One region of the Arthrobacter sp. PTI12 genome, then DNA from elsewhere that is predicted to be linked to it. Evidence: riboswitches for the same ligand, from Rfam matches in the RefSeq annotation. Region 1 holds a riboswitch; the other holds the start of a gene.
The links. A riboswitch is a leader RNA that binds a small molecule or an ion and turns the genes downstream of it on or off. The one in region 1 is predicted to bind cyclic di-AMP.

Region 1 (14,706 bases):
CGACGACCTGGCGGAGGCGGGCCTCGTCACCGACTGTCGGGGCGTGACGCGCCGGTCCACCGTCGAGGCCGATCACACGGATAGTGCGTTCCGGCGCGATGGCCCGGGCGTCCATGGCGGCATCGTTTCCCAGCACCAGCAGGTCGAGAGGTTGCGACTCGAGGGGTCGCTGCTCGTCGATGCGCGCCAGGGTGAGCAGATCCTCGACCAATTGGCCCATCCGCTTGGCTTCGCTCTCGATACGGCCCATGGCGGCCTTGACGTCGTCGTCGTTTTGGAGGGCACCGTGACGGTACAGTTCGGAGAATCCGCGAATGGTGACCAGAGGTGTACGAAGTTCATGCGAAGCGTCCGCGACGAAGCGGCGCATCTTCCGTTCTGAATCCATCCGGGCTGCAAACGCAGACTCGATGTGCGCAAGCATGGCGTTCAGGGAGCGGGAGAGCCTGCCCACCTCGGTGGCGGGACGCTCAACCTCGACGCGGCGTGAGAGGTCGCCGGCGGCAATCGCCGCCGCCGTCCGCTCGACGCGGCTCAACGGACGGAACTGTCGGGTAACCGCAAGGTAGGCGACGATCGAGGCCGCGGCAATCGAAAAGAGTCCGACGGTGAAGATGATGCGCCCGGCTTCGGACACCGTCTGGTTCAGGGTGGACATGGGGCTGGCAACAGCCACCGACGTGTTGTCCGCCTGCAGCGGGAACACCATGACGCGCCACTCGCTCTCCCCCCTGCTCCCGGGAACCGTGAAGCCCTCCACGTCTCGTTCCTCAACTTCTTCGTGATCGAGTAGAGGAAGTTTTGGAACCTCGTAGAGCGCAGACGAGTGGGTTGCGCGGATAGCGTTTCCGTTGGAGTCGAGCCAGACGCCATAGAAGCGGGAAAGGTCCTGGCTGGTGTCACTGCCGATGGTGCCGATGGTGTTGGTCACCAGCTGCGCGTTGGCATCGATGTCCTGGTCCATCTGGACTATGAGACTGTTCCGGAGCAGGGAGATGGTCACGATCCCCGTGATGGCAACCGTGAACACCATGAGCAGGGTCATGATGGCGATGAGTTGCGTGCGGAGGGAGGCAGACTTCCAGCGACGTATCACGGCGGGTACAGAGATGCTTCGTTACCGCTTGTCAGCGGTGCGCAGCAGGTAACCGACCCCGCGTTTGGTCTGAATCAGCGCCGCGGCATCCGGGTTCTTGTCGATCTTGCGCCGCAGGTAGGAGATGTAGGACTCCACGATGGAGGCGTCTCCGTTGAAGTCGTACTCCCAGACGTGATCGAGGATCTGCGCTTTGGACAGGACGCGGTTCGGGTTCATCATCAGGTAGCGGAGGAGCTTGAACTCTGTGGGGGAGAGGTCAATGACCTCCCCGCCGCGGCGCACCTCGTGGGCGTCGTCGTCCAGTTCGAGGTCATCTACACGAATGACGGCGCCGTCGTCGTCGTGTGGCTGGGTGCGGCGCAGGACGGCGCGGATACGGGCAACCACCTCGTCGAGGCTGAAGGGCTTCGTCACGTAATCATCACCGCCCACGGTGAGGCCGGTGACCTTGTCATCGGTGTCATCGCGTGCCGTCAGGAAGACCACGGGGAAGTGGCGGCCAGCGGCGCGGAGCCGGCGGGTGACGGTGAAGCCGTCCATGTCCGGCAGCATCACGTCGAGGACGGCGAGGTCTGGATTGTGAGTTTCCGCTGCGGCGAGGGCGTCGCGTCCGTTGGCGGCGGCGACAACATCGAATCCCGCGAACCGCAGGGAAGTGGAGAGCAGTTCCCGGATATTCGGCTCGTCATCGACTACAAGCAGTTTGGCTTCAGGTACTGAATTATTCACGATTCCCAGTATGCTCCCAGCAGCTGGGAGTTGTCTGGATGCTTGCTGTATGCGCGTCGGGTGTCAGGTCTGTGGGATGTCTGCGGCATCCATGATGGTGTAGGCGTAGCCCTGTTCAGCGAGGAACCGCTGACGCTTGGCTGCAAAATCCTGGTCGATGGTGTCACGCGCGACGACGGTATAGAACCGCGCTGCCCTACCGTCACCCTTCGGCCGCAGCAGCCGGCCCAGCCGCTGCGCCTCCTCCTGCCGCGAGCCGAAGGACCCTGACACCTGTATTGCCACTGACGCTTCCGGAAGGTCGATCGAGAAATTAGCGACCTTGGAAACCACGAGGGTGTGCAGCTCCCCGGAGCGAAAGGCATTGAACAGGCGCTGGCGTTCCTTGACGGACGTCTCACCTTTGATGACGGGAGCATCGAGCCGCTCACCCAGCTCATCCAGTTGATCGATGTACTGCCCGATCACGAGGAGCTGTTCGCCCTTGTGCGAGGCGACCAGCTTCTCCACGACTGTTGTCTTCGTCTCGGAGGTTGCGCACAGACGGTATTTGTCGCCGTCGTCCGCCATTGCGTAGGCGACCCTCTCATCGCGCGGGAGGTCGACCCGCACCTCAACACAGTCCGCGGGCGCAATGTAGCCCTGCGCTTCGATGTCCTTCCAGGGCGCGTCATAGCGCTTCGGTCCAATGAGGGAGAACACCTCGCCTTCGCGGCCGTCCTCACGCACCAAGGTGGCGGTCAGGCCGAGCCGCCGACGGGCCTGCAGGTCAGCGGTCATGCGGAAGATCGGGGCGGGCAGCAGGTGAACCTCGTCATACACAATGAGGCCCCAGTCATTGGCGTCCAGCAGTTCGAGGTGCGGGTAGAGCCCGCCGCGGCGCAGGGTCAGCACCTGGTAGGTCGCGATGGTGACCGGCCGGACCTCCTTGACGGATCCGGAGTACTCGCCGATCTCTTCCTCGGTCAGCGAGGTCCGCTTGAGCAGTTCGTCCTTCCACTGCCGGGCGGAGACGGTGTTCGTCACGAGGATGAGGGTGGTTGTGGAGCTCGTCGCCATAGCCGCGGCGCCCACCAGGGTTTTACCTGCCCCGCAGGGAAGCACAACGACGCCGGAACCTCCCGCCCAGAAGTTCTCCGTGGCCACCTTCTGATAGGGACGCAGCGCCCAGCCGTCTTCGTTGAGCATGATGGGGTGCGGGGTGCCGTCAACATAGCCGGCGAGATCCTCAGCCGGCCACCCGAGTTTGAGCAGGAGCTGCTTCAGCTGCCCGCGCTGGGACGAGTGCACCACCACCGTCTCGCCGTCAATGCGCGGGCCCAGAAGCGGCTCGATCTTCTTCGCGTGCAGGACTTCCTCGAGCACGGGGTAGTCGTTGGTGCGCAGCACGAGGCCGTGCTGGTCATCCTTTTCCAACCGCAGCCGGCCGTAGCGGGACATTGTTTCCTCGACGTCGACGAGGAGCGCGTGCGGCACCGGGAAACGGGAGTACTTCAGCAGCGTATCCAGCACCTGTTCGGCGTCGAGCCCTGCCGCGCGGGCGTTCCACAACCCAAGGGGAGTGAGGCGGTAGCTGTGCACATGCTCCGGCGCGCGCTCCAGTTCGGCGAAAGCGGCGATGGCATGCCGGGCTTCGGTGGCCTGCTCGTGATCCACCTCCAGCAGGATGGTCTTGTCGCTCTGGACGATCAGCGGCCCGTTAGGCATCCGTTGAAGCCCCTTCCACAGTTTCCACATCCATGATCCGATGCACGGAAATTACGCGCTCGGTTTCCTTCTCCGGGTCGAAGACCCGTACACGGCCGGCATGGACCGACAGTGGAACAAACACCTGACGGGTGGAATTCCCTGCGCTGTCCGCAAAGCCCATCCGGACGGCCTGCTTTGTTCGGATCGCAGTCCGCAGCGTTTCAAGGCCGATCATCGCCTCGCTTTCGGCTCCTCCGCCCGCGCCGGGCCGGCCGTTGCCCCGCAGCACCGTCATCTGCGCTTCAAGGTCTGCCTCCGTAAGTATCCAGGGGCTGGTCCGTACCGCGGACGACGACGGCGCGGAGCCGGCTGCCGCCCGTAAGGTAACCCGCGGTGCCGCGCCGCCCTCCAAGGCGGGCGAATAGCCGAGCTCACGCAGGGAAGCGACCAATTCAGCCGGCGTGGCCCGGGCCGTCACGACCGTCGGAGCGAGCCGGGCGAGCCCGAGCGAGGCAGCGGCAGGATCAGAGAGCAGGGCCGTTAGAGCGGCGTCGTCGTCGCTTCGAACGTAGCTGGATGCGGGACCAACGCGCAGGGAGCCGTAACGGGCTGCGGTGTCTTCCACCAGATAGCGCAGCGGTTGCGGGACGTTTGTCGCGGAGTGCTTCTCAAGGAAGGTCAGGATTGCCACGGCGTCCTGCCCGTCGTCGAGCGCCCGGCGCACTGACTGTGCGGAGAACCTGTATACGGTTGCCGGGCCCTGCCCCTCCGCGGATGCCAGCAGCGCCAGCTCGCGCGCCACACCCGGCTCAAGGTAGCCCGGCGCTACCGCGGTCAGGTCCGCCTGCAGCACGAAGTGCGTGAGCGGCTCGGGGAGCGCGTTGCGAAGTGTGGCCGCGGCATCGTCGAACCGTTCCTGGGCGATCGCCGCGCCCAGCCCGGTCAGCGCACCCGATCCCAGCAGGCCGAGGTGGCCCAGCTCCTCGACCATGCCCGGCACCAGCCGCGAAAACCGCCGGCGCAGGCGGGGCTGGTGCCACGTGAGGCGTTCGACGAGGGATGGTGCGTCAAGGACCGGGGCGCGGCCGTCATCGTGCTCTGTCTCGGCCGAGAGCGCGTCCGCGGCTGACAACAGACGACGGCGGACCGCCGGCGCGTCAGTGCGCGTTGCCTCCGAAGACAGCACATTGACCGTACTGCCGGTGGGCAGCTGCCCGCCCACCAGGGAAGGAGCGCGCTCAGCGTCGAGCCACGCTTGCACCAGCCGGAGCCACTGCTCGTGGCGTTCGGCGAGGTGCCAGGATCCACCAGGGGCGGCCATCCAGCGTGAGCTGTCCGGATCCAGCACTATCAAGCGGCCCAGTGCTGCCAGCTCAAGCAGCCAGGCCACCTGGACACGGTCCACCCGCAGGGCATCGGCGAGCCGTCGAATCTCCCGAACGCCCACACCTCCGGTGCGGAGGGTCGCGATTGGCTCCGCCTGCACGCTGGTAAGGAGTTCGGTGACGAGCCTGAGCGTTTCAGCGATGGCCCCGAAGGCGGCGTTGTCCCGAAGGCCGGCGCGGACCGCAGCGAGCTGCGGAACCGGTGGCGAGGCCGGCAGCGAGGGAATAATCATGCCACCACGTGCCGCAATTCCCACTTCCCGCGGAAGCTCGACATGATTGGCGTCGAGACGGATGAGGAGTCCGCGCTCAAGAAGCCACTCAAGGGGCGTCGCCGTGCTTGATGCGCCTGCCTTTGCCGAGCCCACCGGAGAGGCCGCGAGTTTTTCCAGCAGGTCACCCGTTGCGCTGGGAGCCGCCTCCAGCACAGCGTCCCAGGATGTGTCGAGGATCGCCGCGAGGGTAGTTGCGGGATCGGATGCGGACGGACCCGCTGCACCAGGAATCCCGGAAGCGGACAGCAGTTCCAGTCCGGCCGCCATCCGCGCGGCGTACTCCGGGTACTGCTGGGCCAGCAAGGCCAGTGGACGTCCAAGGCCTGCAGGGTAGGGACCAAGCGCATCGTGAAGGGATTCAAGGGGGAAGTAGGAGCGGCGGCCCCTGGCCGCGGGGCCGGTTCGCAGGAGCGCCACCTCGTGAAGCTGAGTGAGAAAGGGCTCGAGCGTCTTCGCCGTCATCGAGGATATGGACGCCTTGAGGCCTGTGGCTGTGGCACCGACGGCCGCGTCGAGGTTGGTGGTGAGCACTACTGCCTCGAGCACCATGAGCTGCGGAGTATTCAAGCCCTCAAGGGCACGCTGGACGCTTACCCGGGTCGAGGCCCGGGCCGCGAGGGCTGCAAAATCCGGCACCGGCGGCAGGACAACATCCGGGCGCGCGGACATCAGCCTTCGGAGTTCGGCGTCGCTGCGGGAAACAAGGTCCTCGGCAAGAGCACGGATAGCGGACACCGGATTAACGTTACTCGCACCGGGCGGCGGTGAGATGACTGCCGATGTCTGGGCGTGGGCGCCCGTAGGAAATGAGAATCCAGCGGCGACTATAGGGAAAACTCAGCTGCGCCCGCGCCTAAGAACGCTGACAACCACGCTGGCAGCCATCAACAGGAAGCCGAGCGGCAGAAAGAAATAGGCAGCGGTAACAAATCCCGGCCAAGCCTCCGCGCCGGCCCACGCGGAGAGGAGTACCGCCACCAGGGACAGCAGGCCGAGGACCGCGAAGCCGACCGCGGCAATGAGCAGGGCCAGCCGCGCACGCCGGGTGTTGCGGCCGCCGTCATCGTTGGCGGCAGGGACAGAGGAAGGGTTTTGCGACATGATGCTCCTAGCGTACAAGGACGCGGATCGCCCATTTCGCCCGTCAGTGCCGGGTATCCTGTTAAGGCAGACTTTTTCCCTGCGCAGCCCCGGCTGACTGACACCCTTCCGGTTGCCCTCGGTAACCATTGGTGAAGCGCCAACGGATTGCGCGCAAGTAGTTCGAGAACGAGGTAATTACGTGCCTATCGGCAAGGTCAAATGGTTCGACTCCGAGAAGGGTTTCGGTTTCCTGGCGACGGATGACGGCAAGGAAGTGTTCCTGCATGCCTCGGCGCTTCCGGCCGGCGTGACTGAAGTCAAGGTCGGAACGCGGCTCGAGTTCGGAGTCGCTGACGGACGCAAGGGTCTCCAGGCGCTGTCCGCACGCATTCTTGACGTGCCGCCCTCGGTTGCCAAGGCAACGCGCAAGAACGCTGATGACATGGCCGTGATCACCGAGGATCTGATCCGGCTGCTGGATGATGTGTCCAACGGTTTGCGGCGCGGGCGGTACCCGGACAAGTCGCACTCCGCGAAGGTCGCCGCAGTGCTGCGCGCGGTCGCGGATGATCTGGACGTTTAGCCCGCATGAGTGAAACCCCGGCATCAATGGAAACAGCTGAGGCGGAGCCCGTCGCGACGGCGGCCCCCGCAGCGCCTGCAGCAAAGCGCAGGCCGGTCCGTAAGCCGTCCAGGCCTGACGCTGTGCTGGCTGCGGCGGTGGACGCCGCGCGGAATGGCCTGCTGGAGGTTGCCGGGGAACATGAGGTGGGGGAGCATGTCGGTGCTTTCCCCGATGCCGAGCGGCTCGTGACGCATCGCTTCGCCGCACACGTCCCCGGGTACGAGGGCTGGCACTGGTTCGCAACCCTGGCGCGGGTTCCGCGCGGCAAGGACGCCACGGTCTGTGAAGTAGGGCTGCTGCCCTCCGAAAACGCACTTTTGGCGCCTGACTGGGTGCCCTGGTCTGAACGCGTTCGCCCGGAGGACACAGCGGAGGAAGACTCGGCAGCACCGAAAGCCGTAACGCCGGAAGATGCAACTCCGGAAGATGCAACTTCGGAGGACGCCGCACGGGTTCCGGAGGTTGACGTTGCTGAGACTGACGCCGAGGCCGCCCCTGGAGGCGAATCTCCAGTTGCCTGAGGTGTGGGGGAGCGCGGAAAGGAAGGCTGCCTGATGGGCATGTTCCGATCCCTGCATATCCACAACTACCGGCTCTGGTTCATCGGCGCCCTGATTTCCAACGTGGGCACCTGGATGCAGCGCACAGCCCAGGACTGGCTTGTCTATGACATCCTCACCGATCAGGACGCCGCGGCTATGGGTATTGTCATGGCCTTGCAGTTGGGGCCGCAGCTCTTCATAGCTCCGTGGGCCGGGCTGATCGCTGACTCCGTTGATCGCCGCAAGCTATTGATGGGAACCCAGGCCGCGATGGCGGCGCTCGGCGTAGGGCTGGGCCTCCTCGTGGTGCTCGGCCTGGCGGAGCTCTGGCATGTGTACGCGTTTGCGCTTGCTCTGGGCGTCGTCTCCGCCATTGACGCTCCCGCGCGCCAGGCCTTCGTCTCCGAACTGGTGCGCGATGATTACCTTCCCAACGCGGTGGCCCTGAACAGCGCCTCTTTCAACGGCGCTCGGATGTTCGGTCCCGCAGTTGCGGGTTTACTCACGGTTGCCGTAGGGCCCGGCTGGGTCTTCCTGATCAACGCAGTGACGTTCGGGGCGATGATCTTCGTCCTCGTCACTATCCGTCAAAAAGAACTGCGTGTACTCAACCGCTCGGCGCCCGGTCGCGGGAGGATCCGAGCAGGTTTCCGCTATGTGCAGCAGCGGCCGGATCTCATGATGGTGATGTTCGCAATTTTCGTGGTCGGAACCTTCGGCTTGAACTTCGCCGTCTATATTGCGGCGATGGCACGCACTGAGTTCGGAACAGGCGCGGGAGTCTTCGGCACGCTGTCCTCGATCATGGCGGTGGGTTCCGTGGCGGGGGCGCTGCTTTCGGCGAGGCGGGACCGGCCGCGGCTCAGGTTCGTCTTCGGAGCAGCCGGTGCCTTTGGCCTCGCGTGCCTGCTGGCTGCGCTGGCACCGTCCGTCTGGCTTTTCGGGCTGGCCCTTGTTCCAGTGGGACTCTTCGCGCTGACGCTGATGACCAGCGCCAACGCCTACGTTCAGACCACAACCGTGCAGGAGATGCGCGGCCGGGTCATGGCCCTGTACTTTGCGATCTTCCTGGGCGGGACGCCTATCGGAGCGCCCATCGTCGGTTGGGTCACCAACGCCTACGGGCCGCGGTGGGGACTGGTGGTCGCTGCGGCGTCGGGCTTCGTGGCCGCGGTGGCCGGGCTGGCCTGGGTAGCGCGGTCGCATCACGTGCGGGTCCGTCTCATCCATCCCTCGCCGCGGCGGCTCAAACTGACCCTTGCCGCGACAGCGCGGAATACTGCGGAACGGAACGGCTAGGAACGCTCCACCACGTAGTCAATGCATTCCAGCAGCGCCGATACGTCGGCGGGCTCGATTGCCACGAAGGTGGCGATGCGCAACTGGTTGCGGCCCAGCTTCCGGTACGGTTCGACGTCGACAATCCCGTTTGCGCGGAGGGTCCTGGCTACGGCGGCAGCGTCAACAGTCTCCGCGAAGTCGATCGTCGCGATGACGTTGGAGCGGTGGTCCGGGTTCTGCACAAAGGGTGCGGCAACGGCGGAGGACTCAGCCCAACTGTAGATGCGGCTGGCGGAATCGGCGGTTCGCGCTGCAGCGAATTCCAGCCCGCCGTTGCTGTTGAGCCACTCGATCTGAGCATTGAGTGTCACAAGCGTGGACAGTGCCGGTGTGTTGTAGGTCTGATTCAGGCGTGAGTTGTCGATCGCCGTCTGAAGGTCGAGGAAGTCCGGGATCCAGCGCTTCGAAGCCTTGATCGCCGCTGCCCTTTCGAGTGCAGCGGGGGAAAAGAGGCCAAGCCAGAGTCCGCCGTCGGACGCGAAGTTCTTCTGCGGAGCAAAGTAGTACACGTCAGCCTCTGAGACGTCCACCGACAACCCGCCGGCAGCGGAGGTTGCATCGATGCAGATGAGCGCGCCGTGATCCGCGCCCGCCACCCGCTCGACCGGCGCCGCCACACCGGTTGAGGTTTCGTTCTGCGGCCAGGCATAGAAGTCGATGCCCGGCTCCGCGACGGGCACCGGCCGGGAGCCGGGGTCAGAGGTGATGACCGTTGACTCGCCCAGGAATGGTGCCTTGGACGTCGCCGCTGCGAACTTGGATCCGAACTCACCAAAGGAGAGATGCTGCGCACGCGCTTCAACGAGACCGAAGGAGGCGACATCCCAAAAAGCAGTGGACCCTCCAACACCGAGAATCACTTCGTAGCCTTCCGGGGCGCCGAAGAAGTCCATCAAACCGGCCCGGACCGAACCCACCAGATTCTTGACCGGTGCCTGCCGATGTGAGGTTCCAAGCAGGGCCGTTCCTGCCCGGTTCAGCGCTTCCAGCTGCTCGGGGCGCGTTCTGGAGGGACCCGCACCGAACCGGCCATCCTGCGGCAGCAGCTCGGCGGGGATGCGGATGTCGGCGGGATCGCTCATGGTTACTCCAGGGAGGTTGCTTGCGATGGGGTCGCAGACCATTCTGCCCCAGCACGCTCAGCGCAGATGCATTGTGACCGGCTTCGGATGCGCCCGGATCAGCGGGGCGGGTGACGCTGTGTAAATGGGTTAACCTTGTGGGGCGTAGGGATGACGACGGCGGCCCATCTGTTGGGCACTGCAGGCAGCCGCTGCATCAACGCTCAAACCGCACCAGTGCCAAGGAGCTGAACCCCGCAAATGACGGACCTCATCGACACCACCGAGATGTATCTGCGGACAATCCTTGAACTTGAGGAAGAAAACATCGTTGCGCTGCGTGCCCGGATCGCCGAGCGCCTTCGTCACTCAGGCCCTACGGTCTCGCAGACTGTCGGTCGGATGGAACGTGACGGACTCGTAGTGGTGACCGGCGACCGTCACCTTGAACTGACCGAGCTCGGGCGCCGGCGGGCCACCGAGGTGATGCGCAAGCATCGGCTGGCGGAACGACTGCTCTCCGATGTCATCGGCCTGGACTGGGCCTACGTCCACGATGAGGCGTGCAGGTGGGAACACGTGATGAGCGAGCGGGTTGAGCGGCGCCTGTATGAGCTGCTGGGCCAGCCGACCGAATCACCCTACGGCAATCCCATCCCTGGCCTTGAGGCCCTGGGCGGTACCCCGTCGGAAGCGTTCACCTTGGGCGTGCGCACGCTTACGGACACGATGGCAAACTACACTGCGGGTTCGATTGTTACCCTTGTCCGGCTGGCCGAACCCATTCAGGTGGATCCCGAACTGCTGACCCAACTGGACGAAGGCGGTCTGCGTCCCGGAGCGCAGATGACCCTGCAGGCAGTGGGAGACTACGTGTCCGTTCGGGTGCCCGGCGTGGAGGGTGCGCTGGAGTTGCCGCCGGAAGTTGCTTCGCATGTTTTTGTGGCGGTTCAGCCGCAGTTCTGAGGCGCCGGACCGGAAGGCTCTGGATTCCCGAAGGATATCCACAGCATGGTTACGAAATGATTACTTTCCGGCGCTCACGGCTATAGTTGGTTCCTGGCGCTGATACTCCAGCGTTACCTGGTTCGCCTGCCTAACCCTGTCAGCGAACGCAGTGTTACACAGATGGACAGGGGCGGAGGACCCACAACCGGTCATGGCATGCCATGGCCTTGGGGTGAAGTTCGGATGCTGCCACACCGCAGGGATCTGAACCGAGTTTTCTCATACTCGAATCCGACAGCTAACTTCGCAGGCAAAGAATGAGAAAGGGTCTCCTTGTCGAACACTGCTTCGGGGCGCCGCCGTGCGAGCACCCCGGTCGCTGAAGCGCGGCCACGCGATGCGCATAGGCGGGAACGAGCTGAGCGCTTGGCACGTCAGGCTGCGGACAACGCAGCAGCGCCGTCCAGCCCGGTGTGCACTGAAATCAACGCTTTCCCGGCGCCGGTTTCCACCTGCCCGGATAATCCGCTGCCCCGCCGTGAAGCCCGCACCGGAACGGTAGCCCCGGTAGTTTCCTTACGCCCCCGTGATGCCCAACGCACCGAACGACGACGCCGCGCAGCCAGCACTCGCCGCGACGTTTCCTTCGCCGGACTCAGCCAGAAGGTTGCCATTGCGGCCGCTGCCTCTGGCATGGTGCTCACGGTTGCGCTGCCCACCACCGCCGCAGTGGTGCCCGCTGAAGCGCAAACCGTGGCTGCTGCAGCTGAGCAGGAAGAACTGCAGCCAGTGCAGGCTGCCGCCGGTGCGGATGTCTCATTTGACCGCGCGGCACTGCACAGCACCTTCGATCCCGATGCGAAGCTTGCCGAGATCGTTTCCGCATCCGGTGGAGACATCGTGACTGCGGAGGCCAAGGGCTCTCTCTCAGCACCCTTGGACCGTATGGTGATGAGCTCCGCTTTCGGAGCCAGGATCAGCCCAATCACCGGTGCAGGGGAACTCCACACCGGACAGGACATGAGCGAAGCCTGCGGGACCTCTGTCTTGGCGGCTGCGGCCGGCACCGTCACGTTTGCAGGCTGGCACGCATACGGGGGCGGCAACCGTGTGGTGATCAAGCATGCCAACGGACTGGAAACCACCTACAACCACCTGTCGGCCATGGACGTGGCGGTGGGCCAGGTTGTGGAGCGTGGCGACGCGATAGCACGCGTGGGTTCCACAGGCGCCTCAACCGGATGCCACCTGCATTTTGAGGTCCTTGTCGACGGCAAAAACGTCGATCCGCTCGGCTGGCTCTGAGTCATTTTCCGCGCCGGTTGGCCGCGTCGTAATCATGAACACACCGTTCCGTGACCGGAATGTGACATAGCCAGAGAACTGATGTACCGTCTAACTCGTGCCGAATCGCAGGGGGTTCGGCGCACTCGTGCAGATCGCCTAGCTCTGCCACTGTACGAGTTCCGTTCGCAACAATCGCATGGCAGGGGCGGGGGAACCAATTGTGGGCTTCTTCTTGAAGTCCTTGGGGTTAAGTCGCTGGATCTGAGACGATCCGCGGCCGGGTGACTCCCATCCGAATCCGACAGCTCACCTCGCAGGCGTAGGGAGAGGCAATTCAACGTGTCAAATAGCTCTGCGCTGGGGCGCCATCGTGCGGTTCCGGCTCATACAAATTCGCTCGCAGCCATTTCCAGGGCTGTGTCTTCGAACGCAGGTTCCGTAGGACGCCAGGCAGCAGTCATCGTCGCTGCTTCCGGACTCGTCCTCACCGCAGGCCTTCCGGCTCATGGCGCTTCTGACGCCCAGCGCTCGGCCCAGGCAGTCAAGACCCTCAGTGCCGTGGCAGCTCAGCCGGTCAGCGTCAGCGCCGCCGCTGACGCAACCGTCACCTTCGAGCGAGCAGCCGTTGAAGCTGTAGCAGCTCCGGTCGTCGAGGCTGTTGAGCCCGCCCCAGCCGTCACAGTGCAGGCTGAAGCAGTAGTTCAGAATGAAGCAGCTGTGGCCGCTCCGGCCCCGGTCGTTGAGCCCGCCGTCGAGGTTGCGGCAGCTCCCCAGGCAGAGGTTGAGGTAAAGGCTCCCGCCGCTGAGGCTCCGGCTCCCGTCGAGGCGCCCACCTCCAGCGGAATCGGCGCAGCGCTCGTAGGCTCGGCCTACTCGCAGATCGGCGTTGCCCAGGATTGCACCGCCATGGTTGAGAAGGCGCTGCGCTCAATCGGCAAGTCGGTCGGGGACATCGCGCCGAGCGATTTCTTCGCTTTCGGCTCAGTCGTTTCCACTCCTGCACCCGGTGACCTCGTTGTCTCCGCAGGTCACGTTGCCATCTACGTAGGTAACGGCCAGGTCATCAGCGGTGGCCTGAACGGTATGAATACCGGGCTGCACAGCCTGTCCGATCTCGCTGGCTCTAGCTTCGTCCGCGTTAGCTAAGAACAGATACCTGGAGCACACACATGACCTCTAACACCCGTGCCATAGCGCGCCACCGCGCCGAAGTGCAGCGTTCAGCCCACCTCTCCTCCATTGCCCGCGCAGTCAGTGACAACGCCGGCGGTGTAGGTCGCCAGGCAGCCGTCATCGCGGCGGCTTCGGGCCTCGTTCTGTCCAGCGGAGTCGCGGCCAACGCTGTGGAGCTGCCCGCGGAGCGCAACACCGTCACCACCACGCTTGAGGTTCAGGGCGCCAAGGCCCCGATTCAGGCCCCGGCGGATGCCAAAATCTCCTTCAACAAGGCTGCCGTCAAGGCAGTGGCGGCGCCCACTGTGGCTGCCCCTGTTGTCGAGGCTGTACCTGTTGTGCAGCCGCAGGCCCAGATCATCGAAGCCGCTCCGGTGGCGGAGACAGCTACAGTCGCAGAAGCAGCACCCGCCGTCGTAGCGGAGGCCGCTGTCGCCATACAGGCAGCGGCTCCTGTTGCTGCACCGGCTGCTGTCGCCGAGAAGCCCGCGCCCGCAGCTCCCCAGGTCTCCTCGGGTGTAGCGGCCACCATTGCTGCCGCTGCGCAGGGTCAGCTCGGAGTAATCCAGGACTGCACCCGCCTCGCCAGCAACGCCCTTGCCGCTGCCGGCATCAACTTCCATGGATGGCCGGCCGGCTATCTCTCCCTCGGCCGCACGGTCAGCGCCGCGGAAGCTATTCCCGGCGATCTCATCTACTACGCTGACGGTGGCATGGGCGCAGCCCACATCGCTGTATACATCGGTGGAGGGCAGGCCGTTCACGGTGGTTTCAATGGCAACCAGACCGTTGTGGCACCTGCAGAACTCGGCTCCGGCGGTGTTTACATCCGCGTTGGCGGCTGATCTCCCTTACCCTCCCTCGACAAAGCCCTCTGCCTATCAGGCGGAGGGCTTTGTCGTGCGTGGCGATTGACGGATCCTCCCGGCAACGGCTTACTCTTGCACTGTCAATCCGAAGTACCTTCGCCGTAGCTTCAGGGACCTCAGGGATTCAATCCTGCGGCTATGGATGGCAAAGAGGAATGTGCATGCGCACTCTCGTTCTGAATGCTGGATACGAACCACTGGCGGTCGTGACCTTCCGCCGGGCGCTCGTGCTTGTTCTTACGGGCAAGGCCAGCGTCGTCGCAGAAGGGGAGGACCCGGTAGTGGGCCCCAACGAAGTGCTGTCGCGGCCATCAGTCATCCTCCTCAACAGGTATGTGAAGATCCCCTACCGTAGCGGCACCGTCGCGACCCGCCGTGGAGTGCTCCGGCGTGACAACCACCTGTGCGCCTACTGCGGCAAGCCTGCCTCGACCATTGATCACGTTGTTCCGCGATCGCGTGGGGGCGAGGACAGTTGGGAGAATCTGGTGGCCTGCTGCCTACGCTGCAACAACGCCAAGGGTGACAAGACACTGGCCTCGCTGGGTTGGTCCCTGCGAATTGTGCCTACGCCGCCCCGGGGGACGTTCTGGCAGATCC
Region 2 (14,706 bases), 1.4 Mb from region 1:
GCCGTTATCTGCCGGAGGAACTAGGCTTTCCTCAGGAACGTTAGTAACCGAAGTATGCTTATCATTTTCAGATTGGCATCCACTGCCGGCAAAGCGCTATCGGTTCCGGTGCAGCGAACAGCGGACCAGCGGACCACCCGCACAGGGAATAGACGGACACGAGGCAGGAAATTTGACCGGTAATTTCAACTTCCGACATCACAACACCGCGCTCCTCGGCGTGGAAAGTGTTGAGGCACCGGTCATCGTCACGTCTGCGGAATTCGATCGCATCCTCTCCCCGGCCCTGAAACGGCTCCGGCTGTCCAAAGGGCTTTTGCAGCGCGTGGCGGGAATCACCGAGCGGCGCTGGTGGGCACCCGGAACGGGATTCGAAGACGGCGCCATCGAAGCGGGCGCCAAGGCCCTCGCATCAACAGGTATCGCGGCTTCCCAGATCGGGCTGCTGATCAACACCTCGGTCTCCCGCACCAATCTCGAACCATCCGTTGCGGTGAAGATCCACAACGGTCTGGGGCTGCCGTCCTCCGCCATGAATTTTGATGTCGCCAACGCGTGTCTGGGTTTCGTCAATGGGATGACCCTGGCGGCAAACATGATCGAAGCCGGCCAGATCCAGTACGCCATGGTGGTCAATGGTGAAGACGCCCAGGCCACCCAGGAAGCCACCCTTCGGCGGCTGAATGAGCCAACGGCCACGCGTGAGAGTTTCATGCAGGAGTTTGCAACGCTGACCTTAGGTTCCGGCGCAGCCGCCGCCATTCTGGGCCCGGCGGATCTCCACCCGGGCTCCCACCGCGTCCTCGGCGGAGTGGCGCGTGCCGGTACTGAGCATCACGAATTGTGCGTCGGAGGTATCGACGGCATGTATACGGACGCACAGGGGCTGCTCGACGGCGGCCTGGAGCTGGTGGTTGACGCCTGGACCGAAGCCCAACAGGACTGGAACTGGTCGGACATGGACCGCTATGTCACCCACCAGGTGAGTACCACCCATACCAAGGCAATCATCGAAGCCGTCGATCTCGATCCAGCCCGGGTCCCCCAGACCTTCCCTCTCTGGGGCAACGTCGGGCCGGCGTCACTGCCCATGACGCTCGCCGCGGAAGCCCAGCGGCTTACTACCGGCGACCGCGTGCTGTGCATGGGTGTGGGCTCCGGCCTCAACACCGCGATGCTGGAGATTGAGTGGTAGAACTTCCCGGCGTCGACCCGTCGTGGTCGGCCTACCTCGACGTGCCGTCCACAGCCGACGTTGATCCGGCTGGAACCATCAACCGGTGGCACTACCTGGACAACCTGGCCTCCGTAACCGGTGATCTCCGCGGCACGCTGCTCTGTGTCCACGGCAATCCCACCTGGTCCTACCTCTGGCGCAGCTTGCTGGCCGCGGGTGCCGAGCACGGTTGGCGGGTCATCGCCGTTGACCAGCTCGAGATGGGCTATTCCGAACGGACCGGACGCGCCCGGCGTCTCGCCGACCGCGTACGCGACCTCGAGGATTTCGTCTCCGCGGTCGGGCTCAGCGGACCTCTAGTGACAGTTGGACACGACTGGGGCGGCGTCGTCAGCCTTGGCTTCGCCGACCGCAATCGCGCGAACCTCACCGCCGTCGTCCTGACCAATACGGCAATCCACCAGAACCCGGGCTCCCCCATTCCCGCGCCGCTGCGCCTCGCTCTCAGCGGCGCCGTGCACCGGGTGGGAACGTCGACAACAACCGCTTTCCTCGATACAACGCTTGCGCTGGCCCGCCCGCGTCTCACCCGGGATGTACGGGCGGCTTACCGCCTGCCTTACCGGACAGCCGCCCGACGCCGAGGCATCGAACAGTTCGTCGCTGACATTCCCGTTGGTCCCGGGCACCCAAGCCACGCGGAGTTGAGCCGGATTGCCGACTCCATCCGTACACTCGACGTGCCCGTGTTTCTGCTGTGGGGCCCGGCAGATCCGATTTTTTCGGACACCTATCTCGATGACCTGGCGGAACGCCTTCCGCAGGCTGATATACACCGCTTCGAGGGCGCAAGCCATTTGGTCGCTGAAGACCGTGACATCGCCTCGCCAATCTTTGATTGGCTTGACCACCGCACCGAGAACGACGACGACGGCCGTCCCGCCCGTCCCTCCGCAGCGTTCACCCCGCTCTGGCAGCAGATCCACGAGCGGAGCAGCGGTCCTGCTGCTGACATGCTGGCGGTGGCAGATATGGGAAGCTACGGTGCGGTGGCCGACTCGCTGTCGTGGAAGGAACTGGAGGACAGGGTCAGCCGCCTCGCCGCCGGCCTCAGCCGGATCGGAGTCAAGGCGGGAAGCAGGGTCAGCCTGATGGTTCCCCCGGGCATTGAGCTGACCACGTTGATTTATGCCTGCCTGAGATTGGGCGCTGTGATCGTGGTCGCGGACGCCGGGCTGGGGGTCAAGGGGCTCAGCCGCGCCGTTCGCGGCACTGTGCCGGACTTCCTCATCGGCATTGAACGCGCGCTCGTCGCCGGCAGGCTGTTCGGGTGGCCGGGCACCCGCGTCAGCGTCGGAGCAGCGCCACGGGCTCGGCTCCTCGGTGCGCGTCACCGCCTCGAAGACCTCCTCGCTGGGCACCCGAGCTATGCGGGCGATGATCCCGCCCCCGATTCCGACGCGGCGATCCTGTTCACCTCCGGATCGACAGGACCGGCGAAAGGTGTTGTGTACACACACCGCCAGCTGTCGGCGATGCGGGACACTCTCTCTGCAACTCTCAACCTTGCGCCGGGCAGCGCTCTCGTTGCTGGTTTTGCGCCCTTCGCCCTGCTTGGCCCCGCACTGGGAGCGGCTTCGGTTACACCCGATATGGACGTCACCGCTCCGCGAACGCTGACTGCACGGGCGCTGGCCGATGCCGCCGCGGCCATCGACGCCACCACGGTTTTCGCTTCCCCCGCTGCCCTGCGCAACGTCCTGGCCACAGCCTCGGGCATTGTCCCCGGCCGCAAGGATGCCTTGCAACGCGTCAGGGTGCTGCTTTCTGCGGGAGCCCCTATCCCCGTGAACCTCCTGGAGCAATTGCAGCCATTGGTACCCGGTGCCGCACTGCACACGCCCTACGGCATGACGGAAGCGCTGCCCGTCACTGACATACAGCTCGAGGACATTCGCGAGGCCCTGGACAGTTCGGTAGCAGGAGCCGGGAACGGCGTCTGTGTTGGACGAGCGGTACCGGGTGCGGAGGTCAGCATCAGCGCGCTTGACCCCACGGGCACTGCCACCGGTGTGCCCTCGGATTTGCCAGGCGTTACGGGCGAGATCCTCGTGCGTGCTCCGCACGTCAAAGACCGCTATTACCGGTTATGGATCACGGAGCGGGCATCATCACGCACCGCGGGCTGGCACCGCACCGGCGACGTCGGGCATCTCGACGCGGACGGACGGCTCTGGGTGGAGGGCCGGCTTGCACACGTCATCACGTCCGCAGACGGCGTTCTGACACCCGTGGGCCCCGAGCAGTCGATCGAACAGTTGAAGGAGGTTCGCCAGGCGGCCGTGGTCGGTGTCGGTCCAACGGGCACACAGGCCGTTGTCGCCGTCGTCGTTCCTGTGGAAGCTGCCGATCAGGCGGGCCTGGCGCCTGGCCCTTTGTCGGATATGGTCCGGGACGTTGTCCGGCCGGGCGGAGTCCGTCTCGCTGCAGTCCTCACGCTGTCCGCCCTTCCGACCGATATCCGGCATAACGCAAAAATCGACCGTACAGCAGTAGCTGCGTGGGCCGGCGACGCGCTCCAGGGGCGTGGGAGGAAGAAGCCGTGAAGGTCCTCGTCACCGGTGCCAGCGGGATGCTGGGCGGCGCGGTGGCGTCCCTGCTCCTGCGCAACGGCCGCGATGTCAGGACCTTCCAGCGGCGTCCCTCCGGTGTGCCGGGCGCGGAGGACCTAGCAGGTGACCTCGCTGACGGTTCCGCCCTTGCGAACGCTGTCGCGGGGGTCGACGCCGTCATTCACCTCGCGGCAAAGGTGTCTGTCACCGGCAATCCGGATGCTTTCTACCGCACCAATGTGCTCGGCACAGCTGGGCTCCTGGCTGCGGCCCGGTCCGCGGGCGTTCAGCACTTCGTGCACGTTTCCTCGCCGTCAGTGGCCCACACCGGAGCGTCGCTGGTTGGCGCGGTTGCCGGGCCGGCTCAGCCGGAGCTCGCCCGCGGATCCTATGCGCGCACCAAGGCGCAGGCGGAGATCCTTGCTCTCGAGGCGAACGACGGCCAGATGCCGGTCGCGGTTCTGCGCCCCCATATTGTCTGGGGACCCGGTGACACCCAGCTGGTAGAGCGGGTACTCAGCCGGGCCCGCGCGGGCAGGCTGCCACTGCTTGCCGGTGGAACCGCGCTCGTTGACACAACCTACGTGGACAATGCGGCGTCGGCCATCGCTGCCGCCCTTGACCGGATGGAGTACATCTCCGGATCCCCGCTGGTCATCACGAACGGTGAACCGCGCCCGATCGGTGAGCTCCTCACCCGCATTTGCTCCGCCGGCGGCGTCCGGGAACCCCGGAGATCGATCCCAGGCTGGGCAGGCAGAGCGGCCGGCAGCGTCGTCGAAAGTATCTGGCGCGCTTCCAAGGCCGACAGCGAGCCTCCCATGACCCGCTTCCTCGCGGAGCAGTTGTCAACGGCCCATTGGTTCGACCAGCGGCACACCAGGTCCCTGCTTGGCTGGACTCCGGAGGTGAGCCTGGACGAGGGTTTTGCACGCCTCGCCGCGCACTATGGCGATTCAGCGTCGCGCATCAGGCACTGATGTTCAGATAACTGACGGTTTGCGATCGGACCCTCAGCCTGCCACCTGTCGCGTTGGTTCATTAAATCCCGCTGGGAAGGACCTTTACAGGTCCTCCCCAGCGACGAGAGACTAACGCGAAGATTAGACGCGCACGAAGTAGGCGCCCGGCAGATCGCTCAGCGGGTGCTGCATGGTGAGGTTTGCACCATTCATTCCGCTGCTGATGACCTGGCCGTTGCCGGCGTAGACGGCTACGTGTCCGCCCGTGATGACAATGTCGCCCGGTGCAGGTGTGCTAACCGGGGTACCGTACGCAGCGAACTGTGCCGGTCCGAGATCGCCCGTACCAAGGGCCTTTTCGAGGAGCACGGTGCAATCCTGGATAGCACCGGCTGCGAGCTGGGCCCTAGCCGACGCGAGGATGCCTGCGCCGCTGGCGCTGCCCGAGTTGTCTGCAACCTGGATGTTGCTGGAGGCAAGGCTGATGCCCATGGTGCTGGTCTCGACCGGTGCCGGAGCAACAGCAGCTGCCTGTACCTGCACTGCAGGCGCGGCTGCCGGAGCTGCTACCTGAATCTGCTGTACCGGAGCGGGCGCCGGAGCTGCGGCAGGAGCCGGAGCGGCAGCAGCGCTACCGGAGAGGCTGATGACCTGACCCGGGTAAATGATCGAATCCCAGCCGAGGCCGTTAGCAGCGAACACGGCGTCCAGGCTGACGCCATAGTTCGCTGCGATCGAGCCGAGAGTGTCCCCGGACTGCACAGTGTGGGTAGGAGCATTGACGGCCGGAGCCGGCGCCACGGGAGCCGGAGCAACCGGAGCTGCCGGGGCCACAGGAGCGGCTGCAGCCTGGACGTTGGCCTCAACTGACGGTGCTGGGGTGTAAGTGGTGGTGCCCGCGCTTGCTGGCAGGGCCGCTCCGAACATGATTCCGGAAGCTGCTACAACAACGGCTGCTGGGCGGCCAACGGTGCCGGCGTGTGAGCTCACTGCCTTGGAAACGACCTGCATGGTGCTGGGCGGGGTTGCACGGTGGCGTGCGATATGACGGTTTTTGGACACGGAAATAGCCTCTCCCAATGCCGGCGGAGTTAGCTGTCGGATTCGGATGGGAGCCACCCGGACTACCGGTCTTGGACCGGTGAGTCTTCACCCCTAGGACTTCTGAAGAAGCCCGCTATCTGGTTCCCCCGCTCCTGCCGCAGTGTGTAGCGAACGGACCTTCCGACGGCGGCAGGATTAGGCAATCCACCAGAAGGAAGCCGGGCTTTTGAGCCCGGCGTGTCCATAACGTTACATTCTTTCGGGCTGGATGTCACATTTCAATCACGAGAAACGCCGGTTCAGCCGCGCCGGATTAGATTTTGTACTCGTCCTGCGCGCTTTTGGGGCCGTCCTGATCGCCATTGCGGTGCATGGCTGACTGCGCCTTTTTCAGGGCCTGCTCTGCCTGCGCCTGAACCTCCGGAGCCTTCGTTTTTACCGTCTCCGATGCCTGGGAAACCTTGTCCTGGACCTTCGGGTTGTTCCAGAGCTCGTTGGCCTTCACTTTGATCTGCTCATAGCTTGCACGACCGGCCCGGGCGCCCAGAACGTAGCCTGCTGCCATACCTGCTGCAAAAACCAACTTGTTCTTCATCGCGATACTCCTGACGTGTCGGGTACTGAGATACTGAGATATCGAATCTAGTCAGCTTACTTACTTTTGTCACGTCGGAGCCGCTCACCAGCGTCCGTTACGCGGCCGTGGCTGGCACCTGGGGCACGTGTATGAGGACCGGTTCATGAAGGTGTCGCGCCGGATCAGGGAATCCAAACCATTCTCGAAGCATCGCCGACAGGGCTTCCGCTCCCGCCCGTAGGCGTTCAGCGCGCGCTCAAAGTATCCGGACGCGCCGTTCACGTTTACGTAAAGCGAATCGAAGCTGGTGCCGCCTGCCTCGAGCGCCCGGATCATGACGTCCCTACACGACTCGACCAGTCGCGAGGCTTCTGCACGCCGAAGGGTGTCAGTGGGGCGGGCGTAGTGCAGCTTCGCTGCCCACAATGATTCGTCGGCATAGATGTTTCCGATTCCCGAGACGAGCGTCTGGTCGAGCAAGGCGCGTTTGAGCCCCGTGCGGCGGGAATGCAGCTTGCGATAGAAATCCTCGAAGGAGAATGCAGGGTCCAGCGGGTCACGTGCGATGTGCGTCGCTTCAACCGGCACCAGGGGAACGAGGTCCTCCCCCAGTCCGCCGGGAAGACCATCAGCTGTTGCCACCATGCTCGTGACAAAAAGCCCGCCGAAGATCCGCTGGTCCACGAAACGAAGCTCCTCCGGCACCGGCTGAGGCCCAGCAGCCGGAGACAGCCGAAGGCGAACCTTCAGGTGCTTCTCGTCCGGCTGGGTGCGGTCCTCGACCAGCAACTGGCCGCTCATTCCAAGATGAGCCATGAGCGCAACTGGCGGCCTGCCGTCCGGGAGTTCCTTTGAGGACGCCAGGTCCGGTGACGGCGCAGGCCGGGAGCCGCCGTCGTCATCGGTGAGGGTAAGGGGCAGCCAGAGGAACTTGCCCCGACGCACGGCATCGCTGACGCGGGCTCCGATGAGGTTTCCAATGAAATCCTCGATGCCGAGGGCATGGCGGCGGATTGAACGGGGGTCCAGGACGTCGACCGCCTCGATGCGGCGCCCGCGGACCCAGCGCGCGAGACCCCTGCGCACTACCTCCACCTCAGGAAGCTCAGGCATAACGAGGTGCAAAGATCACGTGGAGTGGCGGAGCTGTGCGTCCGCGTGTGCGAGAGGCAGTTGGTTTACCTCAGGCTGAAGGAGCTTCCACGAGGCAGAGGCAGCCTCTTGCTCGGCCTCCTTCTTGGAGCGCCCGGAACCCGAACCGTAGGTCGCTCCGCCGATCACCAGGACGGCCTCGAACCGGCGGTCATGGTCAGGCCCGAAGCCCGTCACCTTGTAGTCGATAACCCCCATGCGCTGTGCCGCGGCGATTTCCTGGATGCTGGTCTTCCAGTCCGTTCCGGCGCCAAGGGCTGCGGCGTCCCGGAGCACCGGACCGATGATGCGCATGACGAGGCACCGTGCGGTCTCCATGCCGTTGCTGAGATAGGTGGCGCCGATGATGGCTTCCATGGTGTCAGCAAGAATTGAGGATTTGTCCCAGCCATTGGTGAGCTTCTCTCCCTGTCCCAGGAGGATGTGCTGCCCGAGATCAAGGCCGCGGGCAATCTTCGCGAGGGCGCGGGTACTCACCACCGCCGAACGCCTCTTGGCGAGTTCACCCTCTGAAAGATCAGGATTGTCCCGGTAGAGAGCGTCCGTGACCGAAAGCCCGAGGACGGAGTCGCCGAGGAATTCGAGGCGTTCGTTGGTAGGGATTCCGCCCTGTTCATACGCATAGGACCGATGTGTCAGGGCAAGACGAAGCGTCTCGGCGTCAATAGTGACACCGAGACGCTTCAAAAGATCTTCTGAACTCTCCACGCGGCGACGCTTTCGCGATCGAAGCCTCAAGCACCGTAAACCGGTGCTCTTGGCGTTTAGACGTCGGCTACCTTGCGGCCCTTGTACTCAAGGAACAACTCAGTGCCGGCGGAATCGGTGACAACCTTGGCCTGGTGGGCAAGGCTGTAAGTGACGCGACCGTTCTCCACCGTCTTCACCAGCTTGGGAGCAACAGCCTTCCACTGGGACCGGCGTGCACGCGTATTCGAGCGGGACATTTTCCGCTTGGGAACAGCCACGACTAACTCTCTTCTCTCTTGTCTGACTCTGTCTTAACTTCTGGTTCCGCTGCCTCAGGGCCGGCGGCCGCACCGGCCAACCCTGTCAGAGCAGCCCAGCGGGGGTCAAGGACCTCGTGCCGGTGTCCGGGGTCATCTTCCAGGCGAGCACCACATTCAGCGCACAAACCCTGGCAGTCCTCCCGGCATACCGGTTGGAACGGCAGCGATGTCACTACTGCGTCCCGCAGCACCGGTTCGAGATTGACTGTGTCATTCTCGACCTGACGCTGCAGGTCCTCCTCTTCATCCTCCGCCATCTCAGGGGCGTCGTAGTAGAAGAGTTCCTGCACATCGACACTGGTGCCGTAGCTGAGCGGGTCCAGGCACCTACCGCATTCGCCGGATACTTCGACGTCAACGGTTCCCGATACCAGGATCCCCTCGTGCACAGCCTCGAACCTCAGGTCCAACTCCATGCTGGAGCCTTCCTGAACGCCGATGAGCGCCACACCAAAATCTTTCGGCGCGGGCACATGTTCTTCGACTGTCCGCATGCTCCCCGGGCTGCGCCCAAGATCCCTGACGTTGAAGACCAGGGGCGAACTGAGATCGCTTTTGATGAAAACTCCTGTAGAACATGTGACCGACGAACCATCTTAGCCCGAAACCAAGCCCCGCCCCAAACCCATTCCGCCATGGTCTCGACCGGGATGGAAAAATCTGTTCAGATACGGGTCATTTGGTTGCACATACCACGATAGGTTGGATGTTATGACTCAAGTACGCATCCGAGACGCCGCGCAGTTTCTGGGCGTCAGTACCGATACCGTGCGCCGCTGGATCGACGATGGAATCCTGGGCGCTAAGCGCTCATCGGGTGTCCTCTCTGTCGACGGACTGGAGCTCGCACGCCTGGCACGCGATCGCGCTGTCCTTCCCGCAGACCCGCACGGTGTTGCAACGTCCGCCCGCAACCGCTTTGTGGGGCTGGTGACAGAGGTAACCAGCGACAGAGTGATGTCGCAGGTCGAGCTCCAGTGCGGACCGCTCCGGGTTGTTTCCCTGATGAGCAGCGAAGCGGTACGCGAGCTTGGGATAGAGCCGGGCACCGTTGCTGTTGCTGTCATCAAAGCAACTAACGTCATCGTTGAGACATCAGCGGATAATTTCACCTCTCAACCCCGATCAGCCGGCGGCCCCAGGTGACGCGCCGCTTGCGCAGGCTGGTGAGCGCCGTCGTCGTCGTGTGTGCCCTTGCCTCCTGCAGCAACACGGATCCGGCGGCGGATGGCGTCCTCAACGTCTACGCAGCCGCTTCACTCCAGGCCCCCTTTGAGGAAATCGCCACTGAATTCGAAGCCGTCCATCCAGGGCTGAGCGTGCAACTGAACCTTGCGGGATCATCGGACCTGGCGACGCAGATCATCGCCGGGGCGCCCGCCGAGGTCTTCGCCCCGGCGAATACTGCCACGATGGAGCAGGTAGCTGCCGAGGGCCTGCTGGCCTCGCCGTCGAAGACGTTTGCCACCAACGTGCTGACCATCGCAGTGGCAGCGGGAAACCCGCTCGGCATCGAATCTCTTGAGTCACTCACAGAGCCTGGTATTGCCACGGTGCTGTGCGCTCCGCAGGTGCCCTGCGGAGCCGCGGCTGCGGCAGCGCAGGAAGTAGGCGGCGTCTGGCTTGAGCCCGTCAGCGAGGAGGGCTCGGTTACCGACGTCCTTGGCAAGGTCTCCTCCGGGCAGGCCGACGCCGGGCTGGTCTATGTCACCGATGTTGACGCCTCGGGCGGCGCCGTGGACGGCGTACCGTTCGATGCCGCCGCGCAGGCAGTAAATACCTATCCGATCGCAGCGGTTGGAAGCAGCGGGGATTCGGCCTCGGACTTCATTGACCTCGTCCTTGGAGGGAGCGGCCAGGAGATACTGTCCTCCCACGGCTTCGGGAAGCCCGACCAGTGACCGGAGTCTATTCCGGAATGCCGCGCTGGCTTCTTGCGGTCGCAGCGGCGGGTGCCCTGTTCCTCATTGTGCCGCTCGCCGCACTCGTTCTTCGCGTGGACTGGTCCCGGTTCGCAGAGTTGGTAGCCTCCGACTCCTCACGCGCCGCGCTGCTCCTGAGCCTCCAGACCTCAGGAACAAGTACGTTGCTCTGCGTCCTTTTCGGTGTACCCATGGCGTTCGCCCTCGCGCGCACCCGGTTCAGGGGCCAGCGCGTCCTCCGGGCGCTCGTGCTCCTGCCGTTGGTGCTGCCGCCTGTGGTCGGCGGTATCGCTCTGCTCTACACGTTCGGCAGGCAGGGCTTGCTTGGCGAGTCGCTGCGGGTGTTAGGGGTGGACATCGCGTTCTCGACCGCCGCCGTCGTGCTGGCGCAGACTTTTGTCGCGCTGCCGTTCCTCGTGCTGAGCCTCGAGGGCGCCCTGCGCACTGCAGGTACCCGGTACGAGGCCGTCGCTGCAACGCTGGGGGCGGGACCCACCACGGTGCTGCGGCGGGTAAGCCTCCCCCTCGTGGGGCCCGGGATCGTTTCCGGTGCCGTGCTGTCCTTCGCGCGCGCCCTCGGCGAGTTCGGGGCGACGCTGACGTTCGCCGGAAGCCTGCAGGGCGTCACCCGGACGCTGCCGCTCGAAATCTATCTGCAGCGGGAGACTGACCCGGACGCCGCGGTGGCGTTGTCCCTCGTGCTCGTCGCGGTTGCGGTGCTGGTGGTCGCCGTGGCGCACCGGATTCATGAGGGCAATGCACCATGAGCCTGGATTTCACCGCGCACGTTCCAGCCCGGGATTTCGACGTCCGGTTCTCCCTCGCCACCGGAGAGACGGTAGCGCTGATGGGGCCTAATGGCGCTGGGAAATCCACGCTGCTCAGCGTGCTGGCCGGCCTGCTTCGCCCGGACTGTGGCTCGGCCACCCTGGATGGAAAAACCCTGTACGACGACGGCGAGTGGCTTGCGCCGCATACCCGCGGTATCGCCCTGTTGGCGCAGGATGCGCTGCTTTTCCCGCACCTTTCGGTTCTGGAGAACGTTGCCTTTGGCCCCCGGTGCGCCGGCGTGCCGCGGAGCGCAGCCCGCAAAGAAGCCCACCGCTGGCTTCGAGAAGTGGATGCAGCCGATCTTGCACACCGCCGGCCGGTGAGCCTTTCCGGCGGACAGGCGCAACGGGTGGCCGTTGCACGGGCGTTGGCCGCTGAGCCTGCGCTTCTGCTGTTGGACGAGCCATTGGCTGCACTGGACATTTCGGTGGCACCAATGGTGCGCAGGATGCTCCGACGGGTACTCGAGGGGCGAAGCGCGATCATCGTCACCCATGACATCGTCGACGCTCTGCTGCTGGCCGACCGCGTTGTGATTGTCGACGGCGGGCGGATCGTTGAGGACGGACCCACCCGGCTGGTCCTCGAACGGCCGCGCAGCAGCTTCGCTGCAGGACTCGCCGGGGTGAACCTCATGACCGGCACGACAACGCGCGATGGTCTCCTTACGCCGGGAGGCGTACAGCTGGCGGCGCTGCGGGATCGGGATCTTCCGGCGGGCGAGGAGGCTGCTGCCGTCTTCAGCCCGCGCGCCGTGGCGGTCCACCGGCTCCGACCGACAGGTAGTCCGCGGAACGTGCTGGCCGTGACCATCACCGACCTCGAGCAGCACGGCGGACGCACCACTGTGCGGGCCGATCATCTGAGCGCGGAGATCACCACGGCGTCTGCAGCGGAACTCGACCTGCTGCCGGGGGCAGAGGTGTACTTCAGCGTGAAGTCCGCCGAAGTTGAGATCTATCTGCGCTGAGCCCTCAGCGGCTGTCGGCTTTCCGATCGACAGCATCTTCGGGCGAACCAGCAACCTGCGGCGCACCGGCGTCGTGGTTTGAAGACGCCGGCCCGGTGTGCTCGGTAGAAACCTCCGACAGGAGGTCCCTGTCATCAAGTTCCTCGTTCAGCTCCTCCTGCCGGTGTTCCGTCTCCGGGTCCGGGGTGCCTTCCTCGACGTACTCGACCTCAAGCTGACGATGCACCTTGCTGTTGAGGACCTCTACCTGGTTATCCTCAAGCTGATTCAGGTTGTCAGGAAACGTGTCCTGAGGCTTGATTCGGCTCTTGCCCACTGTGTCCTCTTTTGTCCGCCCGGCACTGGTATTCCTGATTCTACTGAAGCGTAGGCAATTCAGTGGGCATCTTCGTTCAGCCGCTTGAGCACAGCCTTGGGAACAAAGGGCGAAATGTCACCGCCCAGGCCCGCGACCTCCTTCAAAAGCGTCGACGAGAGGTGCGAGTAGCTTGCCTCCGCCGGTATGAACACGGTCTCAACTCCGGCCAACTGGCGGTTCATTGCAGCCATCGGCAGCTCGTACTCGAAGTCCGCGCTTGACCGCACGCCCTTGACGATCAGGTTTGCACCCTGCTTCCGGCAGAAATCCGCCAGGAGTCCGTCGCCCATGTGCAGCACAGAAACGCCGCGGAGGAATGTGAGAGTTTCGCGGGCAATCTCCAGCCGGTCCTCGAGCTCGAACCGGTACTTCTTGGCGTAGTTGGTGGAGACTGCGACGATCACTTCGTCGAAAAGGCTGGCGGCACGGGCAATAACCTCGAGATGCCCATTGTGGATGGGGTCAAAGGATCCAGGGCAGACGGCTCGACGCATACAACGAATCTACCGCGTGAGAGGAGGGTTTTCAGTCGTGTCCCAACCGGAATCGCGGGTTCGGGATACTGGATGACATGGAATCGAACCAATCCGCCGCGGCAAGACCACTCTCCGGTTGGCAGCGAACCGCCCGGGGTGCAAACCTTCTCTCCCCCGACGGCAGCCTCGGAACCGTTATTTTTGAAGAGATAACGGCGCTCGCCGGGCAGCACAATGCGATCAACCTGGGCCAGGGCTACCCGGACGAGGACGGGCCTGAACTCCTCCTGAATGCCGCCCGCGAGAACATCGCCTCCGGTATGAACCAGTACGCCCCCGGGCGTGGGCTCCCCGTGCTCCGGGAGGCGATTGCAGCTCACCAGCAGCGCTTCTACGGACTGCCCCTTGACGCCGAACGGGAAGTTGTTGTGTCCACCGGCGCCACTGAGGCGATAGCCGCGTCAATCCTCGCCTTCGCCGGACCGGGGGACGAGGTGCTGACGTTCGAGCCGTTCTATGACTCCTACGGTGCCATCATCGGCCTCAGCGGAGCCCGGCACACCACTGCGCCGCTGGTCGCGCCGGCGTACCAACCGGATCTGGAAGCCCTTGAAGCCGCCATGAGCGAGCGTACCCGGGTGATCGTGGTGAATAACCCGCATAATCCCATGGGCACCGTGTTCACCCGGGAAACGCTTGTCCGCGTCGTTGAACTGGCCGAGCGCTTCGGCGCCATCATTGTCACCGACGAGGTGTACGAGCATCTGACGTTCGCAGCGACACATATCCCGGTAGCCACTCTGCCCGGCGCATGGGAGCGCACAGTCACGATCTCCTCAGCAGGAAAGACGTTTTCGGTGACCGGCTGGAAAATTGGTTGGTTGACCGGGCCTGCTGACCTGGTGGATTCAGTCCGCAGCGTGAAATCCTTCCTCAGCTACAGTTCCGGCACTCCGTTTCAGGGCGCTGTGGCGCTCGGGTTGGGCCTGGAGGACTCCTTCTACCGCTCGATCGCCGACTCCCTCCGGTACAGGCGGGACCTCCTGGGGGAAGGCCTCAGTGCCGCCGGCTTTGACGTCTTCACCCCGCAGGCGACTTACTTCACCGTCGTCGATGCAGCTCCGCTCGGCGTCACCGATGCCGTCGCCCTGGCCAGGCGCATGCCGGAACTGGTTGGTGTGGCGGCAATCCCCGTTCCGGTGTTCTGTCATGAGGCAGGAGCACGGCGCACCCGCTCACTCCTGCGCTTCGCGTTCTGCAAGAAGGAGGAAGTGCTCGCCGACGCGGTACACCGCCTGTCCTCGCTCCGGGAGCGGCTGTGAGCGTGCCGTCCCGCTACCTCCGCGCGGCAGGTGCGCATGCTGAAATTGACATGGATGCCTATAACGACGGCGCCTTCATCCTGAGCATCGGCGGTGCGCAGCAGTCGCACGTCGACCTCGCCGATCCACACAACGTTTTCTATGAGTACCTCCGCCGGATCGCGAACGTCCTTGACGTGTTCAAGCCAGCCGGGGAGCCGATACGCGTCCTGCACCTCGGAGCAGGTGCACTGACCCTGGCCCGTTACGTACAGGCCACCCGTCCCGGATCCCGCCAGGTTGCCGTCGAGCGC

Region 2: linked by a shared signal. The riboswitch ahead of AC1MBU_RS11320 (C40 family peptidase) and the one ahead of AC1MBU_RS05050 (M23 family metallopeptidase) in region 1 are both predicted to bind cyclic di-AMP.

Annotation. Positions count from the first base shown of each region.
Region 1 is NZ_CM155256.1:1,001,146-1,015,851, forward strand. Features, by position in the region: gene AC1MBU_RS05000 (sensor histidine kinase) at 1-1,045, opposite strand, end outside; gene AC1MBU_RS05005 (response regulator transcription factor) at 1,118-1,828, opposite strand; gene AC1MBU_RS05010 (DNA repair helicase XPB) at 1,892-3,535, opposite strand; gene AC1MBU_RS05015 (helicase-associated domain-containing protein) at 3,528-5,912, opposite strand; gene AC1MBU_RS05020 (hypothetical protein) at 6,015-6,278, opposite strand; gene AC1MBU_RS05025 (cold-shock protein) at 6,460-6,843, shown strand; gene AC1MBU_RS05030 (DUF3027 domain-containing protein) at 6,849-7,406, shown strand; gene AC1MBU_RS05035 (MFS transporter) at 7,440-8,726, shown strand; gene serC (phosphoserine transaminase) at 8,723-9,850, opposite strand; gene AC1MBU_RS05045 (iron-dependent transcriptional repressor DtxR) at 10,091-10,795, shown strand; cyclic di-AMP (ydaO/yuaA leader) riboswitch at 10,913-11,106, shown strand; gene AC1MBU_RS05050 (M23 family metallopeptidase) at 11,204-12,082, shown strand; cyclic di-AMP (ydaO/yuaA leader) riboswitch at 12,239-12,398, shown strand; gene AC1MBU_RS05055 (NlpC/P60 family protein) at 12,404-13,210, shown strand; gene AC1MBU_RS05060 (NlpC/P60 family protein) at 13,234-14,082, shown strand; gene AC1MBU_RS05065 (HNH endonuclease) at 14,268-14,706, shown strand, end outside.
Region 2 is NZ_CM155256.1:2,358,611-2,373,316, forward strand. Features, by position in the region: gene AC1MBU_RS11305 (3-oxoacyl-ACP synthase III) at 173-1,195, shown strand; gene AC1MBU_RS11310 (alpha/beta fold hydrolase) at 1,189-3,783, shown strand; gene AC1MBU_RS11315 (NAD-dependent epimerase/dehydratase family protein) at 3,780-4,769, shown strand; gene AC1MBU_RS11320 (C40 family peptidase) at 4,893-5,813, opposite strand; cyclic di-AMP (ydaO/yuaA leader) riboswitch at 5,818-5,997, opposite strand; gene AC1MBU_RS11325 (hypothetical protein) at 6,109-6,390, opposite strand; gene mutM (bifunctional DNA-formamidopyrimidine glycosylase/DNA-(apurinic or apyrimidinic site) lyase) at 6,475-7,485, opposite strand; gene rnc (ribonuclease III) at 7,501-8,232, opposite strand; gene rpmF (50S ribosomal protein L32) at 8,289-8,492, opposite strand; gene AC1MBU_RS11345 (YceD family protein) at 8,495-9,028, opposite strand; gene AC1MBU_RS11350 (TOBE domain-containing protein) at 9,246-9,680, shown strand; gene modA (molybdate ABC transporter substrate-binding protein) at 9,677-10,435, shown strand; gene AC1MBU_RS11360 (ABC transporter permease) at 10,453-11,223, shown strand; gene AC1MBU_RS11365 (sulfate/molybdate ABC transporter ATP-binding protein) at 11,220-12,257, shown strand; gene AC1MBU_RS11370 (hypothetical protein) at 12,262-12,573, opposite strand; gene coaD (pantetheine-phosphate adenylyltransferase) at 12,633-13,109, opposite strand; gene AC1MBU_RS11380 (aminotransferase class I/II-fold pyridoxal phosphate-dependent enzyme) at 13,187-14,413, shown strand; gene AC1MBU_RS11385 (spermidine synthase) at 14,410-14,706, shown strand, end outside.